3 regions of the Arthrobacter sp. SD1074B genome follow, and region 3 is predicted to be linked to each of the others. Evidence: riboswitches for the same ligand, from Rfam matches in the RefSeq annotation. Region 3 holds a riboswitch; each other region holds the start of a gene.

Region 1 (6,495 bases), 250 kb from region 3:
CGCCGCCGACGCCGATACCCCCGGCTCCGCGGGACGGTCCTCGGCGTCCGGATGATAGTTTTGACCCATGCGCACTCTCGTTGTGGACCACCCGCTGGTCGCCCATAAGCTCACCGTTCTGCGGGATAAGAACACCCCATCCCCGGTCTTCCGCCAGCTCACCGAGGAGCTCGTCACGCTCCTGGCCTACGAGGCAACCCGGGACGTCCGCACCGAACCGGTGACCATCGAGACGCCGGTCAGCACCACTATCGGCACCGCGTTCACCAAGCCCACCCCGCTGGTGGTCCCGATCCTGCGCGCCGGGCTCGGCATGCTGGAAGGGATGACCAAACTGGTCCCCACCGCCGAGGTCGGCTTCCTGGGCATGGCCCGCGACGAAGAGACGCTCGACATCATCACCTACGCCGAGCGCCTGCCCGAGGACCTGACGGACCGCCAGATCTTCGTCCTGGACCCCATGCTGGCCACCGGCGGCACGCTGCGCGAGGCGATTAAGTTCCTCTTCAAGCGCGGCGCCTCGGACGTCACCTGCATCTGCCTGCTGGCCGCCCCCGAGGGCCTGGCCAAGCTGGAAGAAGAGCTCTCGGACGCCAACGTGACCATTGTCCTGGCCTCCATCGACGAGAAGCTCAACGAGAAGTCCTACATTGTGCCCGGTCTGGGCGACGCCGGAGACCGCCTGTACGGCATCGCCGTCTAAGCCGCACCGTTTAGCGCCTCCGGCCCCCGCTCCTCCGGCCCTGTTCACAGGTTCCGGTCAGGGGTTCCGGCGCCATGCGTCCGGGACTAGCCTGTGCGCATGGACTGGAAACTTGAACTCGTGTTTGTCCCCGTGTCGGATGTGGACCGGGCCAAGGACTTCTATGTGAACAAGGTTGGCTTCAACGCCGACTATGACGAACGCCCCGCGGACAACATCCGGTTTGTCCAGCTGACGCCGCCGGGTTCCGGGTGCTCGATCGCGATTGGCGAGGGCCTCAACGACGCCCCGCCCGGCACCGCCCCCGGCCTGCAGCTGGTCGTCGACGACATCCAGGCGGCGCACCGGCAACTCAAGGACAACGGTGTACACGTCAGTGACATCGACGTCCAGGACTGGGGGCATTTCGTCTACTTCGCCGACCCCGACGGCAACAAATGGGCGGTGCAGTACATCCCCGGCCGTTCCGGCGGCTAGCTGCACGCCATTGCTGGCAGGCCGTGCCGAGGCTCGCACAAGAAGGCCCCGGATCCTGTGGATCCGGGGCCTTCTTGTCGCGGGTGCCAAGGCCCGCGGTGCGTGCGGCTTAGTACCAGTTGTTCGCGTAGTGGAAGTTCAGCGCGCCGCACGGTGAACCGTAGCGGTCCTCCACGTACTTCAGGCCCCAGTTAATCTGGGTCCGGTAGTTGGTCCGGTAGTCCGCGCCAGCGCTGGCCATCTTCTCGGCCGGCAGGGACTGCACCACGCCGTAGGCGCCGCTGCTGGGGTTCGTGGCCGTGGTCTTCCAATCGGATTCCTTGGTCCACAGCTTCAGCAGGCACTGCATTTCGCTGGCTGCCCAGCCGTGGGCCGGCAGCTGTGCGGCGGCATAGGCCTGCGCGCCGGCCGGATCGTCGACGGCCACCGGCTTCGCCGGAGCAGGCGCAGCGGCTTTCGCGGGGGTGGCCTTCGCGGCCGGAGCCTTGGCAGGCGCTTTCGCGGGGGCTTTCGACTTGGCGGGCGTGACTTTGGCGGCCTGGGCCTCCACTTTCACGGCGGCGGGGGATGCAGGAGCGTTGCTGCCGACGCGTTCGAAGTCGAGGGTCTGCAGGGACGCGGCGGTTTCCTTGGCCGCTTCGGCCTTGTGGGCGGCCGTGCCGGACGCCTGGCCCGCGGCCCCCGCCCCCAGCAGGACGGCGAAAGCAGACACCACGACGGCGGCGCGCTTGCCGTTGGTCCTGACCCCGCGGGACAGGGCCGAAGCACGCTTCGCCGGCTGGGCGCGGTGGCGCGCGCCCTCGGCGTCGGACGTGCGTTTAGTGCCTTCTGGGCGCGTGGGTACCTTGAATTCAGTCATGTTCGCCTCTCAACGCCTACGGAGTTAGCTGTCGGGTTCGGATGCGAAATCCGGCCGCACGGAATCTCGACGTGGCGGCTTAACCCCAAGGGTGCATGGATGCAGAATGCCCGGGAACTCTGGGTTCCCCGTCTCTGCCTGGTCCATGGGAATCCGGGAAGCGGCAGAGTTTGGCGTCAGCCCGGATATGCGGTCAGATCGGTGACTGCACGCTAAAACGGTACCGGACTTCCGGTCAGATGTCACATTTAGGTAACGACGCGACCCTGCGGCGGAGCGGCGGCTTGCCCTCGGGGCCGTTTCGGGTCGGCCCGTTTCGACGGTTCCGTGCCCATCAGTGGTGTGAAGCGTCGAATGCGCCCGGAACCGTTGAAACGACATCCAAAAGCGGAGTGCTGCTGAACGTCATGGCTCAACTAAGCAGGCTTGTCGTGCCGGCTATGCCGCCGGCGGCACCGCGGGCAGCCGGACGGCGAATTCCGTCCGGCCCGGCCGGGACGTCACGTCGACGGTTCCTCCGTGGGCCTTCACGATGGACTGCACAATGGACAAGCCCAGGCCGCTGGTGCCCTCGGAGGTCGTCGCCGCGACCGCCGTCGTCGAAGCCCCGGTGCGGGACACCGCGGGGCCGCCCGCCCATCCGGCCGCCGGGTTGGTGCGTGCGGCGTCCGCCCGCGTGAAGCGGGCGAAGACCCGCCCGAGGAATTCGGGGGCGATGCCGCCGCCGTTGTCCGTCACGGTGAGTACGGCGCTCCCGTCAGCCGAACGCATGACGCCCGTGACCACCGTTGTCCCTGGCTCCGTGTGCTTGCGGGCATTGGACAAGAGGTTGGCGATGACCTGGTGCAGCTGGGTCGCATCGCCGCGCACCACCACGGGCTCGTCCGGGAGCTCCAGCTGCCAGAGGCGGTCAGGTGCCATGACTTTCTCATCGCTCACGCTCTCGATGGCCAGCTGCGTGAGGTCGACGTCGGTGACCTTGAGCGGCTGCCCCTCGTCCAGGCGTGCCAGCAGCAGCAGGTCCTCCACCAGGGTAGTCATCCGCTCGGACTGGCTCTGGACGCGGGCCAGGGATTTCTCGCCGTCGGGCGTGAAGTGCTCGGTCATCCGCATCAGCTCCGTGTAGCCGCGGATGGCAGTGAGCGGTGTACGGAGCTCGTGCGAGGCGTCGGCGACGAACTGCCGCACCTTCATCTCGCTTTCCTGCCGCGCTTCTAGGGCACTGGAAACGTTCTCCAGCATCTGGTTCAGCGCATAGCCCACGCTGCCCACCTCGGTACCCGGATGCGCGGCCGACGCCGGGACCCGGACTCCCAGCGCCACCTCGCCGGCGTCCAACGGCAGGCGGGAGACCTTGGTGGCCACCTCGGAGAGCTGTTCCAGCGGCTTCATGGTCCGGCGGATCAAGGCCGTGCCGGCAAGGCCGATCAGCACGAGTCCACCCGCGGACACCACCGCGAGGGTCCACACGAGCGAGGCCAGGGTGTTCTGCTTTTCGGCCAGCGGCAGCCCGGTGACAATGACGTCACCATAGGGTGCCCGCACCGCGGTCAGCCGGTAATCCCCGGCCGACAGGGTGCGGTCCACCGGCAAGCCATTCGGGGTCAGCGCCAGGAGGACGGCATTGTCCGCGGAAGACAGGCTCTCGCGGCTGGCGTCCCCGGCCAGGAAACCAGCGCTGGCCACCGTGCCGTTCAGCACCCGTGCGTTGAGCGTGCCGATGCCCTGCCCGCGGGCCTCGAGGGGATCCGGTCGGCCGCCGGGATTGTCGGATTCCGGCCGGCCGAACTCGCTGGAACGGTGCGCTGCGCCCGCGAGCTGCTTATCGAGCTGTTGGGTGAGGAAAACATCCATCGAGGCGTAGCTGAACACTCCCACCGCGCCGCAGATCGCCACGAGCAGCGCCATGGCGACGAGGACCAGCCGCGTGCGCAGGTGCCACGTGGACGGGTTGCGCCAGTCGTGCCCGGGTACGGGCGTCACGCCGGACAGTGTGGGCACGGATCAGTCCGCCGGTTTCAGCACGTAGCCGGCGCCGCGCACGGTGTGGATCATGGGTGCGTGCTTGGCGTCAATCTTCTTGCGAAGGTAGGAAATGTAGAGCTCCACGATGTTCGCCTGTCCGCCGAAGTCATAGTCCCAGACCCTGTCCAGGATTTGGGCCTTGCTGATGACCCGCTTGGGGTTTTCCATCAGATAGCGCAGCAGCTCGAACTGCGTGGCGGTCAGATGCAGCTCCTCGCCGGCCCTGGTGACGTCCCGGGTGTCCACATTGAGCACCAGGTCACCCACCACGAGTTCGGCGGTGTCCATGGCGGCCACCCCGGAACGCTGCACTAGACGGTGCAGGCGAAGCAGGACCTCTTCCATGCTGAACGGCTTCGTGACGTAGTCGTCGCCGCCCGCGGCCAGGCCGGTTATCCGGTCCTGTACGGCGTCCTTCGCGGTGAGGAACAGCGCCGGAACTTCCGGCGCGAACGCGCGGATGCGGCTGAGGAGTTCGACGCCGTCGAACCCGGGGAGCATCACATCCAGCACCAGCACATCGGGGCGGAAATCCTTGGCGAGCTTCACCGCGGTGGGGCCGTCCGCCGCCACGGCCACGGACCAGCCGGCCATCCGCAGCCCCATGCTCATGAGCTCGGACAGGCTGGGCTCGTCATCCACCACCAGGGCGCGGATGGGGGACCCGTCCGGGTGCGTGAGCTGGGGCAGGTTGTTGGTCATGGAATGCGAAGTGGCCATGGAACGACTCTCCAATCTGCCGTTGAGGCGCCGCTTTGGGGACCCTGTGCGGCACCTGTGAATCCCAGACTACCGAGCTGGATGCCGCCCGGGGGAGCGCAGGGTCCGATTCGCCGCGGATCCCGCCCCGCAACCCACGCCGGAGCGCTTGCCCCGGGGTCCCGCCGGGCCCGGGGCAAGGTCACAGCCCGGCACAGGATCCCTCACCCTTCTGGGGTGGACACAGCTGAGCGTGGCGGGCATCGTCGCGGGCAGGACCGTGCGGATGGTCGCCGCCAAGACCGGCACGGGTTACACGGCGTCGTCGATCCAGGTCGTGGCGGCGACGGCAACCCGCCAGACCAACTGACGGCCGACGCGGACGCGGCTGCCGGGCCCCGGGGGCCGGCAGCGTGACCACTCCGTGGACCGACCGCGACTCCAGCGCCCCACCGGGGAGATTCCGTCTGCCCGGCTTACGGTGAACGATTTCCGAAAATAGCCGGGTGAAAGCGAATAATATTCGGAGATGGTCGCCATTGGCCCGCTCTCACCTCCAGGCGGGCCGCGATTCTCCCGACCGCCAGAATTGTGATTTGCGCTACAATCGCGCCTTTCGTCTCACTATGCGGACTTTAGGGTCCATTGTTACTTGCTAGTTCTCATTGTTACGTTGCACACTTCAATTGTGAACAAGAACTCAACAGCACCTGCAGCCGCAGCTTCCTGGATCAGCGCACCAGCTGGTACTGAGATGCCCTGTTGTCGAATGCACGCCTAACTTCTACACCCCAGAACGTTTCTAGGCATTCGCCCCCAGCCCAGCGTCGGGCGTCCCTCCCCAGTTCTCATTGCGGGGAATCAGCATTCGAGCCGCGATGACGGCCATTCACATTGAGGTAAGCATTCCATGTCAGTTGCATCCGGATACGTCCACATCTCTGTCCGTAACGCCAACAAGGCCGGCCAGACCGGTCTCCGCCAGGGCTTCGGCGGCCGGCCGAGCTTCGGCCCCGCCGGATCCGGCAACAGCTTCCCCGCCCCCGGTTACGCGGGGCAGGGCTACAACCCCAACTCCTACGGCCAGCTTCGCGCCGTCCCCGCCGCAGAGTCGGCCCCGTCCACCGCGCCGACCCCGGTGATTGCGCCCGGCAACGGCAGCGCGGTCCGCCCCGTTCCCAACGACAATGTCGCCCGCGGCTTTGTGCTGTACATGGGCATCGATGAGGAAACCGCGGCCGCCGCCGGAACCTCCATTGCCAAGCTGGCCCAGGAGATCCGCGCCTACGCCCAGTCCCTGGTGTCCGGCGCCGAAAGCTACGCAGCCGTCGCCGTTGCCCCGGCCTCCGCGCCGGGTTCCGCGCTCGACGTCGTCCGGTCCACTTTTGGCGACCCCACCGCCGGTGCCCGCCAGCGCGCTGAGAACGCACGCCTGCAGCAGCCGCAGGACCCGCGCCCGTCCGGCGTGCTGATTGACCTCGCCCGACGCGAGGTGGCGCTCGACGGCGAATCGCTGAACCTCACCTTCAAGGAGTTCGAGCTCCTCAACTACCTCGTGGAGAACGGCACTCGCACCGTGGGCCGCGATGAGCTCCTTGAGGGCCTGTGGCGGAACGCCGAAGAGGTTCCCAACGAGCGCACCATCGACGTGCACATCCGCCGGCTGCGCTCCAAGCTGGGCCGGCTCGCCAACACGGTGCGCACGGTCCGCGGCCAGGGCTACCGGTTCTAC
Region 2 (6,495 bases), 1.4 Mb from region 3:
GGGCCAGCTGCTCCTGGGTCAGCCCGGCCTCCTTGCGGGTTCGTCGGATTCCCTCGGCAATTGCCGCCACATCGTCCATTATGGCTCCCTTCCAGGTCACGGCCCCACCGGTACCCGGCATCATCTTGCCGGTCCGCCCGCAGGGATCCCCCCATGATGCAGCACCTGCCACGATTCGGCAAGATCCTGCCGAAAAGTGCTCTCCGCCGCACCACCCTCGGCGCGCCGGGACTCAACCGGCAGAATACTGCCGGTGACGACTCGCGCCGTGCTGATGGCCGGCTTCCGGCCGACGGCGAAGGACCAGGATCCGTCCAGCACGCCGGCCTTGGTCGAGTTCGCCAACACTGGGCGGGACGCGCCGAGGGCTGGGGTCCATCGGCTGATGTGTGTCGCAGACGTGAAAAAGCCGGCGGCCGGCTGCCATGGTGGCAGCCGGCCGCCGGCTTTCGGAAGAGGTGCTGAGGCGGGCGTTACGCGCCGGCGCGGACGAAGGTCACGCCACCGGTGGCCGTCAGCCAGGAGAGCGGGTGCTTGATCGTCTGGTTGCTGCCGTTCATGCCGCCGCTGATGACCTGGCCGCCGCCGGCGTAGATGGCGACGTGGCCGGACTGGACGATCATGTCGCCAGGCTGCGGGCTGCCCACAACCTTGCCGTAGTTCATGAACTGCTGGGGACCGAGGTCGCCCACGCGGATACCGGCTGCGCCGAGGGCCTTTTCGACCATAGCGGTGCAGTCCTGGGTGATGCCGATCTGGCTGTAGGCGGCCGAAAGCATCGCAGCGTTGGCTCCGCCGGCTGCTGCCGGGGCAGGTGCCGCGGCCGACTTCGCCTGGACGGTAATGGTGGGAACTGCCGGAGCCTGTGCAACGGCAGGCTGCGCAACGGCGGGCGCCGTTGCGACGGCCGGCGCAGCGGCAACTGCCGGTGCGGCGACGGGCTTGGGCTGCTCAATCACGGGCGCCGGGGTGGTCGCGACCGCCGGGCGGTCGAAGCTGATCTGAACAGCGGAATCAGCGGTGACGGGCGCCGAAACCTTGCTGCCAACGTCAACCGACGACGCCGGGGCGGAATCACGCTCAGCCGGGGCAACGGCGGCGTTGGCTGCCATGCCACTCGTGAGGACAAGGCCGGAAGCGGCAAAAAGAACCGCGGCCTGGCGGCCGATGGTGCCCGGCTTGACCGAAAATGCTGAGCTCCGTCCGGCGGTAGCGTCGGACCGATGGCGCGCAGAAGTAATGCTTGAAGTCATGGATGTAGCCTCTCCCAATGCCTGCGAGGTGAGCTGTCGGATTCGGATGGGAGGCACCCGGCCGCGGGCCCGCCAAAGCGGGCGCTGCGCGGCTTCACCCCAAGACCTGCAGAAACTGCAGGTCAAATGTGGTTTCCCCGTCCCTGCCAGATGGTTGCATTCGGATCCCGGGCCGCGGCAGAGTTAGGCAAATCGGCTCGGGAGCGCCCGTATCGGATACAAACAGGCACCTATCCACGGTAACGGCAGCACGCCGGAATGTCACATTCAGATAACGGGGGTAAGCCGTCCGCGGGGAAAAATGCCTAGGGTCCTGCGGGCCGCCGCGCTTAGGATGAAGGCATCCGGCGTTCGCCCATGGAGGACCAAACATGAACAGCCACTGTGTCGCCATCTGCCAGCTGAGCGATCAGCCGCAGGAGGATTTCGATGTCAACACGGAGCTCCTGGTCCTCGAGGGGAAGGAAATCCACGTGGCGACGTGGGACGCCGAACCGCGCGACGGAGGCTTCGACATCCACGTGCTGAACGACCGCGTGGACGCGCTCGGTTTTATGGTGGTGACCGACTGGCAGTTCCTCGACGGCAAGGCGTACGCCGTGGTGGAGCGCCGGCCGCAGCCTTAGGGAAGCCGGCCCAGCACCTGGTTGACGACGTCGGCGCCTGCTTCGGCGAGCACGCGTGATAACGCTTCCCGGACCAGCCCGCTGTCGCCGTCCGGGCTGCTGCCAGCACTGTCCTTCCCTCTTGCGCGGCGGTCGGCCACGGAGGTCCCGGCGTGCCGGACAAAGCGGTCCCAGTCGCCACCGCCGGCCCGCAGACCCCGTAACGGGGCCAACACGGCGGCCCGCCGGAGCCATTCGTCCGGATCCTGCAGCCAGCGGCCCAACACGGCTTCTGCGCGGTGCCGCTGTTGACGGTCCAGCCGCGCGACAAGCGGCCCAACGACGTCGATGGCCAGCGGGTCGGCCAGCTCGCGCAGCCGCGCCGTCCGCAGGAAGCCCTCGATCCGGGTCAGGTCGGAGTTGTCCAGCAGCGCCAGGGATGACTGCAGCAGGACGACGGCAGCGAGCCGGCGCTCAAAGACCGGCACCGCCCACAATTCCGAGCTAAGCGCGGTGATATCGTCGTGGCCCAGCTGGCGGTAGCGACGGAGGGCATCCCGGATGGTGCCGCGGACCGCACCGACGGAGGCGCCGTAGCTCACCAGGTCCGGGCCGAAACGGGCTTGGGCCTCATCGGCCCGCTGCCATGAACTTTCACGCTGCAGTGCCGCGTCAATGAAGTCACCAGCCTCGCTCATGGCTCCATTCTGTCCTGCGCCGGCCACTCGCGCCCAAGCCCCGGCGCTAGCCGATCACCGCGCCGGTGGCCGAATACCACGTCAGCTTCCCGCGCTGGAAGTTCGAGGCCCGGCCCACGCTCACCCCGTACTCGTCCGAGACCGGGTAGCCCAACCGTCCCCGCTCCCAGCCCAGGGACGCCCACCGGGACCGGATTCCGCCCATGACCGAATGCGCCCCAGTCGCCGGCGACCAGTAGATCGAGCTGCCGCTTCCCCCGCCGCCGGAGAAGTGGTTGTACCGCCCCACCTTGTCAGGGGTGGTCATCTCCTCCGTGACCGGGTAGCCCAGCTTCCCTCTCTCCCAGCCCTGGGCGGCCCACTTGGCGCGGATTCCGCCCATCACGGCGTGCGCCCCGGTCTTCGGCGACCAGTAGATCGAGCTGCCGCTTCCCCCGCCGCCCGAGAAATGGTTATACCGCCCCACCTTGTCAGGGGTGGTCATCTCGTCAGTGACCGGGTAGCCCAGCTTCCCCTTCTCCCAGCCCAGGGCTGCCCAGCGGGAGCGGATGCCGCCCACGACCGCGTGTGCCCCGGTTTTCGGCGACCAGTAGATCGAGCTGCCGCCTCCCCCGCCGCCGGAGAAGTGGTTGTACCGCCCCACCGTGTCGGGGGTGACCTTCTCGTCGGTCGTCGGGAAACGGAGGACGCCGGCGGCGCCACCCAGGGCCTTGTACCGGTCGTAGATCCCGCCCGTGACCACATGGGCCCCGGTTGCCGGGGACCAGCAGATCACTCCCCTGACGTAGTCCTGGCATTTGCCTCCGGCCACCGGGTATTCCAGGGTGAGCGACCGGCCCAGGACCGACCTTGGGTCTCCGGCGTTGAGCTGGTAGGCCTTGAGCCCAATCGGGTCATCCACGCCCCTGCCGGTGAGCATCACCTTCTGTTCGCCCCGGCCGTCGTTCGCGGTGAGCAGGTAGTAGGTGTCCAGGGTGCCGGCCTGGCCAACCGCGGTCGGCTTGAACGTCACGCTCTGGTAGGCGGATTCGCCCGGCGGGATGACCAGGCCCTCGGAGATCGGCGCCGTGGTGGAGAAGACTCCCTGCGGCGCTTTGGCCTTGGTGATGGTCATCGGGATATTTCCGGAATTGACGATCGTGAAGTCCCAGGTGGCCGCCGCGCCCACCGCGACGTCGCCAAAGTCCAGCGTTGGCGGCAGCTGCAGGTTCGCCGCGCCCGAAACCGCCGTCGCCGACACCGGCACGGTCAGGGACCCGCGGTCGCTCGAGACGAGGAACTTATCGGCTACCGGGGTCGCCGTCGTCGGGCTGAAGGTGATGGACACCGGTACCGAGGTGAGGGGCTGGATCTTCTGTCCCACCGCCGGCACCGTCGTCCGGTCGACCTTGAGCGCAGCGTTGCCCGGCAACGTAACGCCGGTGACCGTGACAACGGTCGTGCCGGTGTTGACGACGTTAACCGTCTGGCGGCTGCTGGTCTGGGTGGGGACATCGGTAAACGCGATCGCGGCCGGCGTCGCCCCGAGGCCGTCCTTGGTGCCCACGCCGTGGATCCCGAGGAGGTCCGTCTCGCCGTCGGACGTTTTCACTGTCAGCGCACCGTCAATCTGGCCCGGCGCGGTCGGCGAAAAGGTCACCGGGACGGTCATGCTTCCGCCTTTGGCCAGCGCCCGCGGCAGGGTGAGGGTTCCAATTCCAAACGGTGCAGCGCTGGTGATGGCGCTGATGGTCACGGCCCTGGTCGCGGTGATCGTGACGGTGCCCTTATCCGTCGCGCCCACCGCGGCCGTGCCGAGGTCGGTGGTCGTCGCTCCGACCGCGGAGGTGGTCGGCGCGCCGAAGCCAAGCACGCGCCCGTCCCTCGTTCCCACGTAGACCCGGCCGTTGTCAGTGGCCACCGAAGAGAACTTGGACGCGGTACCCAGCGGCGCAGTGAACACCTGCTGCAGCTTGCCGCTGCTGTCCGGGATGGCCCGGTAGGCGCGGAGCTCAGCGCCGGCGCCGGTGGGTCCGGTGGAATACACCACCCAGACGAGGGCCGAGGACGCGTTGGTGCCGTTGGAGGTCACCGAGGGCGCACCGGAGGTGTACCCGAAGGTGCCGACGGACGTTCCCACTGAAGCAAGCTGCATCCCTCCTGTGCTGGTGGGCAGGAGCTTGTGCGCGCGGAGGTAGCCTTTGTTCTCCACGGTGTAGATGTACCCGCCGCTGGTAGTCCCCAGGAACGCCGGCCTCCCCCAGACTCCGCTGTACGGACCGGCCTCGTCCAGGACGGCGTCCCCGCCGCCGGGTCCCTGCCCCATGCCGCCGAGGTTGTCCCGGTCCATCAGATACACCCGCCCGTCCTTGCCGGCCTGGACCAGCAGGCGCGGGTGGGCCGTCGTCCCGTAACCGTTGGGGATGGCGATGGGTGCACCGGAGCCCAGGTCCGCGTCGTCCTGGTCCAGCTTGGCGTTGTTGGCGGGGCTGAAGAAGTCCGTAGCCTTGAGGTTTCCGTCGGTTCCGACGGTGAGCCGGACCACCGACTCGGCGAGGGTGGCAGGCGGCGTCTTGCCCGGTCCGGGTTTGGGCGAAATGCCGTTGCCGGTGGCAAACAGGATCTGTCCGGCGCCGTCCGAGACCAGGCCTCCGCCGGACTGCCAGATACCGCCCTCGGCATTGCTGTTGCCGGACTCAGTGGCCCACATTGTGGTCTGCCGGCCGGCGGTGGACACACCGACGACGTAGCCGACGAAAGGGGCATAGTCACAGTGGCTGGCGAAGCCTGCGTACACGACGCCGTTCATCAGCAGCAGCCCGGGCCGCTGCATGGCCGTCATGGCGTTGAAGGGGCGGGTCGGGTCGTTCGTCGGTGCGCCGCCGATGAGGACGGGGAATCCGGGCCGTTCGGCGCCCGTGACCCGGTCCAGTGAGTGCATGTACCAATGCGGCAGCCGGGCGCTCGTTCCGTCGTTCTTCTTCGCCAGCAGGAAGACGCTGTTGGTTGCCGGGTCGAAGACCGGCGTGGAGGTGATCCCGATATTAGGCGTCAGGTCACCGCAGCTGAGTGTCGACGCCGGCCAGGCCGGTCCGAGGTTGCGCCGCCAATTCACCGCGCCGGTGGTGCCGTTCAACCCGTACACGTTGTTGTTCTCCGTTGCGGCGATCACGGTGCCGCCCACCACAAGCGGCTGGGCGTAGACCTGGCCGTCGACGGCGGTGGAGAAAAGTTTGCCGAAATTCGAGGACGCGACCGAGGACGGCGTAAGGGCCGTCTCATTGTTGTCCCATCCGGAACGGAAGACATCGTGGGCGATCATCCCGACGTCGGCTTCGGCGATAGCGCCAAGGGACAGCCCGGCGAAGGTGAGCGCTGTGGAGAGCACGGCGGCCCCCGCGCGTCGAACCCACGGGCCCCGCCGGGAGTCAGCGTCCGCGTTGCTGGCCGCCCGCTGGGTCCGGCGATGCGGCGTCCCTGCCGTTGGTCCGTGGAGACGATCCGGAAAATGGCCGGACAACACCCGAGATTCTGCTTTTGCGCGCATGGTTGAGACCCATTTCTGACCTTTAAGCTGACGTTCCCGTCCCAGTACTGAGGAGCCTAGAAGCGCTTCAGGACAAGCGCGCGAGTGGGTCCTACCCGACTTCTGGACGGGGGTGCCCGCTTTCTCCGCGGTTCTACTTGGCCGCTACTTGGGCGGTTCCGGATGGCTACCTGTTTCGCCGGGGCCGCGGCGCTGCGCCCCGGACCCGCGGGCCATTGCCCCGGCAGGTCGGCACGCCAATAATGGAGTACGGGGGGCGGATGGAGGGCTCACCATGGATGATGTCAACGCATTCCTGGCAGCCGTGCTGCCGGGCCTGAAGGCGGCTGAAACGGCCCTTCACAACGGCGACGCCGCGCCCCGGAAAGCGATCTGGTCGCACCGGGACCCGGTGTCCCTCTTCGGCGCGGTCA
Region 3 (6,495 bases):
TGATCCTCTTAGCGCTGGTGCGGGTGATGCGACGTCGTGTCCGAGCCTTGTGTCCAGTCGATGGATAAAATCTACTGGGCCCGCCGCGGTTTGGCCAACGGTTTAAGGCCGGCGCCGCCTCACCCGATGGCTGCCGGCGCGGCCACGCGTTCGTGGCCGGCGTAGACGTTCAAGGTGGTGCCCCGGCTGAACCCGGCGAGCGTCATCCCGCCGGCCTCGGCCAGCTCCACGGCCAGGCTTGAGGGCGCACTGACGGCGGCCAGCACCGGGATCCCGGCCAGCGACGCTTTTTGCACCAGCTCGAAGGACGCCCGGCCCGAGACCTGCAGGACGGTTCCGCTCAGGGGCAGCAGGCCTTCCCGCAGCGCCCAGCCCACCACCTTATCCACCGCGTTGTGCCGGCCCACGTCTTCGCGCAAGCAGAGCAGCTCAGCCGAGCCGTCGTCGGCGATCCGGAACAGCCCTGCCGCGTGGACGCCGCCGGTGACGTCGAAGACTGCCTGGGCTTCCCGCAGCCGGTCCGGCAACGAGGCCAGGGTTTCCACCGGCACGGTCAGCGGGTCCGCGGCCGGGCTGTAGTGCGAGGACTTGCGCACCGCGTCGATCGAGTCGGTGCCGCAGATTCCGCAGGAGCTGGAGGTGAAGAAGTTGCGGCCGGTGTCCGGCCGGACGACGTCGGGACGCAGCTGCGCCTCCACGACGTTGAACGTCTGGACACCGTCCTCGTCCTCGCCGGCACAGAAGCGCAGCGAGACGAGTTGCTCCGGCGACCAGATGACGCCCTCCGAGACGAGGAACCCGGCGACCAGGTCGAAATCGTTGCCCGGGGTCCGCATCGTGACGGAAAAGGACAGGCTGCCCAGCCGGATTTCGAGCGGCTCCTCGACCGCCAGCACGTCTTCCCGGTAGCGGACCGGGAATTCCTGCGCCTGCGGCGAGCCGTCCAGGACAAATTTGTGCACCTTGCGGCGCTGTGTCACGCGGCCCATCGGATACTCCTCATCAGTATTGCGTACGGGGTCGGCCGCCGGCGGCGGCACACCCTTTGATCCATCATGAACTCTGGCCGCGGGTCAGCCAAGCAGCCCGCTCCAGTCAACAGGTCCGTCGGCGGCCGGCTTCCGGGCGGGCCGTTTGGTGGGCGGCTTCGCGGCGGGCTTTGAGGCGGCCGGCTCCGGAAGGGCCGCGCTCCAGGGCAGCCCAAACGCCGGCACCGGTTCGCCCAGCTGGACGCCGTGCGGCGGGACCACCAGGACGCCGTCGGCTGCGGCCAGTCCGCGCATCATGCCCGGACCGGTATGTTGCGCCGGCGATGCCATGCCGTACAACATTCGGAACGGCATCAGCCGGGTCCGGCCGGGGTCCGCCTCGATCATGGTCCCGCAGGGCACCTCGGTCAGCGGTGGCGGCGGCCGGTGGCCGAGGGCGGCGAGCAGCGGGGCGCCGATGGTGGACAGTGCCATCATGGCGGCGAGCGGATTGCCGGGCAGCCCAATGACAAACCGTCCGTCCGGCAGCTCGGCCAGCACCGCGGGATGGCCCGGGCGCATGGCGATGCCGTCTATCAGCAGCCGGCCCCCCAGTTCCGCCACCGTGCGCCGGAGGTGGTCGGTGCCGGAGCGGCCCGTGCCGCCGGTGGTGATGACGACGTCGGCCGGCAGCGCCTCGCCGGGCGGCTCCGCGGCGCTGCCCGGATCCTGGCCCGCGCCGGTGTCGTCGGTGTCTTCGAGCGCGGCGAGCCATTCGGCGTCACTGTCCCCGATCTTCACCTCCCCCGCACAAATCCCGCCGAGCATTTCCACGACGGCGGCCAGCTGCGGCCCGAAGGTGTCCCGCACCTCCCCCGGAGCAGGGACACCGGCGCTGACGACTTCGGACCCGGTGAACACCAGCCGCACCACGGGTTTGCCAAGGACCGGCAGGGCGTCGTGGCCGGCGAGGGCGGCCAAAGCCAGGTGGGCAGGGTTGAGCACAGCGCCTGCCTTGATCAGCAGCTCGCCGTCGGCGGCCTCCTCCGCGGCCTTGCGGATATGTTCACCGTTGCGTGGTTCCCCGGGCTTGGCGCGTCCGCCCAGTTTAAGCACCGGCAGCCCGTCCTCGTCGGGGGCGATGACGCCGCTCTCGCTGCGGAGTACGGCCTTCGCGCCCGGCGGAATGAGCCCTCCGGTATTGACCGGGCTGGCCTGGTGCGGGGCCAGCCGCTGGCCCGGCTCGGCGAGGATCCAGGGGCCGCTGCCGTTGACGGCCCAGCCGTCCATGGCGGAGGAGGCGTAGTGGGGCATGTCATGCAGTGACGTCAAGTCCTCTGCCAGGGTCCGGCCCAGGGCGCGCCGGAGCGGAACGGGAGCAGCCGGGATCGGCGCGGCGCAGTCAAAGGCCAGCTGCCGGGCCTCCTGCCAACTGTGGGCGAGGTGATGGTGCGGGATCTCCACGGCGCGGGCCGCAGCGCCCTCGCCGCCGGCCGCAACGTCCTCGGCGCCGGCGTCGGGGCTGCCGTCGGGGCCGACTTCGGCCGGCTGGCCGGCACCCGCCCCTTCCGGGACGGAGTCATCCTTGCCAGCGCTGCTTTCGCCGTGAGGGGGCGCGGGCGTCATGCCCCGGAAGCCTCGGCGGCGGCGTACTCCTTGGCGAGTTTCCGGGCCACGCCCATGGCTGCCTGCATCGATACGCTGTCGGGAGCCTGGCCGGAACCGGATGCCAGGCCGGCCGCGAAACCTGCGATGAAGGTCGTCAGCGGCGCGGCGGGGCGCACGACCGAGTGCGCGGCCACACCGGCCAGTCCCAGTACTTCATTGATGTCGATCTCAACATCTTCGAGTTCAAGGGCCTGGAGCAGCGCGCGGCACCAGTCTTCAAGCGTTTCATCCTGGCTCTTCACCGTTTGCCTCCAAAGTCGAATTCGGCCGGAGCGCCCCGGACGTGCCCGGGCCCGGTCTGGCGGCCCCGAGTGCGGAAGCGTCATCCCAGGTGTCCACATCGTCCGTGGAACCGGGCGGAACCGGAATCGTCCGCAGCTCAAGACTAGCAAGGAGGGCGAAGACGGAGCCCCCCTCAAGGGTGTTCCGCCGGGCCGCGTCGGCGACCGCCCGTTGTAGCGCGGCCGTGCCATAAAGTCCAACGAGGGGTTGCGTGCGGCCGTCCGCGGAGACCGCCACCAGGCCGTCACCCGCTCCTGCCGGGGCTGCGCCGGGATTCCCGGACGCCGTGTCCAGCAATGCCGTCACGGCGCCGGCGACGCGGGGCATATCGCAGGCGAGCACCAGAGTCAGCGGCGCCGGACTTTCGGCAGCAGCTTCCCCGGGCCGGCCGGCGGAGCCTTGCGCGCCGGGGCCTTGCGCGGTGAGGGCGGTGAGGCCGGCGGCGATTGCTGCGGCCGGCCCTGCAAACGGCGGGTGCTCGCGGCAGCCAAGCACCCCCGGCGGAAGGTCTCCGGAATCCGGGCCGACGACGACTATCCGTCGGGCGTCCCGGGCAGCATGCAACGACCGCTCCAGCAGCGTGGCACCCTCGACCATCAGCCCGGCCTTGGGCACACCACCCAGCCGGGAGGACCGGCCCCCGGCGAGGATTACGGCGTCGAATTCCACCAGCCCAGCCTAGCCGCATCGGGCCGCGGGAGGGTGCCGTCAGCCGGAGAGGCTCAGTGCGCCTTTTCGGGGAGCAGGAACGGGTCCCAGGCCGGGGTTGGCTTCTCCAGTTCCTTGATCTGCCAGATGGTGCCCTTGGGGGGGCCGGGAACGAACCCGAGCTTCCAACCCATTTCGGCCGGGGTGTGGTCTCCCTTGGCGTTGTTGCAGCGCAGGCAGGCCGCGACAAGGTTTTCCCACGAGTCGGCGCCGCCCCGCGATTTGGGCTGGACATGGTCGATGGTGTGGGCGGCCTTGCCGCAGTAGGCGCAGCGGTGGCTGTCTCGGCGGAGCACTCCCCTGCGGCTGACGGCCGTCAAGGTGTTGTAGCGCGGCCTGATGTAGCGGTTCAGCAGGATCACCGACGGGCGGCCGAGGATGTCCTGTGGGCCCACCACGGGGTCGTCCCCTTCGGCCACCACACTGGCCTTTCCGGTCAATACAAGGACCAGCGCCCGGCGGAAGGTGACTACCGCCAGCGGTTCATATCCAGCATTCAGAACGAGAGTGCGCATCCGCATACCTCTTCACGGCCGCACCCGCCAGGGGCACTAGGGCCGGCTGCCCTGTGCATGGTCGGGCTATGGATCGACACCACAAGAGTAAACACCCAAGGCCCGGATTGCCGAATTTTTCTGCGCTTCGTCCCCCGCGCCGCGCCGCGGCGGCTGGTTTCTTAACGTGAAGGACCCCTGCCGCGGGGCAGGGGTCCTTCACGATGCTTCGGGCTAATGCCCGGACCGGGTCCTAGCCGCCGACGCGGATGAAGACCGGGCCGGAGCCGACGTTGACGCTGTACAGCGCGGTGGTTCCACCGTTCCAGCCGCCGTGGACGGCCATGCCGTTGCCGACGTAAACGGCGATGTGGGCCATGCCCATGCCGCCGTTCTGGTAGTAAGCGAGATCGCCCGGCTGTGCCTCGGCGGCACTCACGGTGCGGCCCAGGGACAGGTAACCTGCCGGCCAGCCGTGGTAGTTGACGCCGACGGCGGCCAGCGCGTTGGTGGCCAGCATGGTGCAGTCCTGCGAGACGCCGATCTGTGCGTAGGCAGCAGCGGCAATCGATGCGCCCATGCCGCTGACGGCGGCCGGAGCCTTCGTGGCCACGGAGGCGGTGGTCGCGCCGGTGGTCGCGGTGGAGCCCGCTTCCGTTGCGGTGGCGCCCGTGTTGGATTCCTGGACCTGGACGACGGGCTTGGGAGCCTCGACGAGGGGGCCCGGCGCGGTCTTGACCGCGGGCTTCTCGTAGGAGATCGCGATGGTGGAGGCCGCGGAGATCGTGGCCGGAGCGTTGGACTGAACTTCCATGGCGGAAGCGGAGGTCGATTCGCGCTGAACGTTGGTCTCGGCAGCGTTGGCTGCGATACCGCTGGTCAGAACCAGGCCGGAGGCTGCAGCGATAACCGCGGCCTGGCGACCCATACCACCGGCGTTGTCGCCGACGGCCTTAGCAATGACAGCCAGCGAGTTGGTCTTGGTGACCTCCGCGCGGTGGCGTGCAATGTTTGCACGAGTAGTCATTTAGTTCTCTCTTTCGTGATCCTAAGTGTCCGCGCTGCATGCAGGCGGGACTGAGGACGCTCCGGCATCTTGGGGGTACGCCGGATCGCCCCGAAACGGGTTTCTTAGCGAAGGGTGTACTGCGAAGACGCGCCAAAAGCGGGAACTGCGTTATGTGATCCAGTCCGGGCGCCGGCAAGGGCGACGCGGAGCATGGAGTTCAGCGGGCTCAACTGAGCCTCGCCAGCGCGGAAACGCGCAGCATTGTGGCGTGAAGACACGAAAGTAGCCTCTCCCAATGCCTACGAGGTGAGCTGTCGGATTCGGATGGGAGTCACCCGGCCGCGCCGCTTCCTGGGAAGCTTTGCGACTTAACCCCAAGGTCTTCTTGCGAAGACCAAAATTGGTTCCCCCGCCCCTGCCAGACGATGTCATGCGAACGGACCTTGAGCGGTGGCAGAGTTAGGCAATCCACTCAAGAGCGCCAACTTCGGAGAAGTTGGCGTGCTTCATACGGTACAACAGTTGGGACTCAATGTCACATTCAGATCACGGCGTGTCATAGAAATGCGAGTCGTCCCTCGGGTCGGCTTAAAGCCAGCCCAGCGGATCAACGACTTCCCCGTTGACCATCACCTCGAAGTGGAGGTGGCAGCCGGTGGAGGCGCCGGTGGTTCCGCTCATCGCCACCACATCGCCGCGCGAGACCTGCTGGCCCACGTGGACGTTGGAGGACGACAAGTGGTTGTACGTGGTCTCCAGGCCGTTGCCATGGTCGATCACGACCCGGTTGCCGCCCCCGTAGGGGTGCCAGCCGGAAAAAGTCACGGTGCCGCTCGCAGCGGCGTGCACGGCGGTGCCGCACTGTGCGGCGTAGTCCTGGCCGCGGTGGAACTCGCCCACGGCGCCCGTGATGGGGCTCACCCGGTAGCCGAACGGCGACGCGGTGACCATGGCGTCCAGCGGGGCCCCGAGGCTCCCGGCCGAGGCGGCCCGGGTGATGGTGCCCACGGACTGGGCGCTCAGCAGCTGCTTGAGCTTGCTGTCCGGGTCGCCCTTGGTGGTGACCGCCGTGCGGTTGAAGTTGATTTCGGCGGCCGCCGCCTTGACCTCAGGCTGGGCTGCGGCGGAAACCGCGCCGGTGCGGGCTGCTTCGGTGGCCATCACGGGCCCGGTGGCCGGAACGGCGACGGTGAGGACCAGCCCGGTGGCCGCGAGGGCGATGCCGGCCTTCTGACCCACGCCGCTGACGGCGGCGAAGTCGGTTACCTGGCGGAACGGGCTGCGCCGGCCACGGCGTTCGTCGCGGTGCGCGTCGCGCGGGCGCTCGGTGAGAACGACGGCGGCCGGGCGCGGCTCCGGAGCGGGA

The links. A riboswitch is a leader RNA that binds a small molecule or an ion and turns the genes downstream of it on or off. The one in region 3 is predicted to bind cyclic di-AMP.
Region 1: linked by a shared signal. The riboswitch ahead of ACUYM2_RS02495 (aggregation-promoting factor C-terminal-like domain-containing protein) and the one ahead of ACUYM2_RS03760 (NlpC/P60 family protein) in region 3 are both predicted to bind cyclic di-AMP.
Region 2: linked by a shared signal. The riboswitch ahead of ACUYM2_RS10095 (NlpC/P60 family protein) and the one ahead of ACUYM2_RS03760 (NlpC/P60 family protein) in region 3 are both predicted to bind cyclic di-AMP.

The regions. Positions count from the first base shown of each region.
Region 1 covers NZ_JBRAZT010000001.1:515,278-521,772, forward strand. The annotation lists gene ACUYM2_RS02480 (phosphatase PAP2 family protein) at 1-55, shown strand, start outside; gene upp (uracil phosphoribosyltransferase) at 68-703, shown strand; gene ACUYM2_RS02490 (glyoxalase superfamily protein) at 803-1,180, shown strand; gene ACUYM2_RS02495 (aggregation-promoting factor C-terminal-like domain-containing protein) at 1,290-2,039, opposite strand; cyclic di-AMP (ydaO/yuaA leader) riboswitch at 2,038-2,220, opposite strand; gene ACUYM2_RS02500 (HAMP domain-containing sensor histidine kinase) at 2,478-4,022, opposite strand; gene ACUYM2_RS02505 (response regulator transcription factor) at 4,044-4,784, opposite strand; gene ACUYM2_RS02510 (winged helix-turn-helix domain-containing protein) at 5,674-6,495, shown strand, end outside.
Region 2 covers NZ_JBRAZT010000001.1:2,185,195-2,191,689, forward strand. The annotation lists gene ACUYM2_RS10090 (helix-turn-helix transcriptional regulator) at 1-79, opposite strand, end outside; gene ACUYM2_RS10095 (NlpC/P60 family protein) at 474-1,253, opposite strand; cyclic di-AMP (ydaO/yuaA leader) riboswitch at 1,258-1,443, opposite strand; gene ACUYM2_RS10100 (hypothetical protein) at 1,625-1,879, shown strand; gene ACUYM2_RS10105 (DNA alkylation repair protein) at 1,876-2,556, opposite strand; gene ACUYM2_RS10110 (choice-of-anchor D domain-containing protein) at 2,603-5,923, opposite strand; gene ACUYM2_RS10115 (YybH family protein) at 6,357-6,495, shown strand, end outside.
Region 3 covers NZ_JBRAZT010000001.1:765,081-771,575, reverse strand. The annotation lists gene fdhD (formate dehydrogenase accessory sulfurtransferase FdhD) at 120-989, opposite strand; gene ACUYM2_RS03780 (molybdopterin molybdotransferase MoeA) at 1,074-2,594, opposite strand; gene ACUYM2_RS03775 (DUF6457 domain-containing protein) at 2,591-2,878, opposite strand; gene mobA (molybdenum cofactor guanylyltransferase) at 2,862-3,587, opposite strand; gene ACUYM2_RS03765 (HNH endonuclease) at 3,641-4,141, opposite strand; gene ACUYM2_RS03760 (NlpC/P60 family protein) at 4,374-5,147, opposite strand; cyclic di-AMP (ydaO/yuaA leader) riboswitch at 5,412-5,570, opposite strand; gene ACUYM2_RS03755 (M23 family metallopeptidase) at 5,718-6,495, opposite strand, start outside.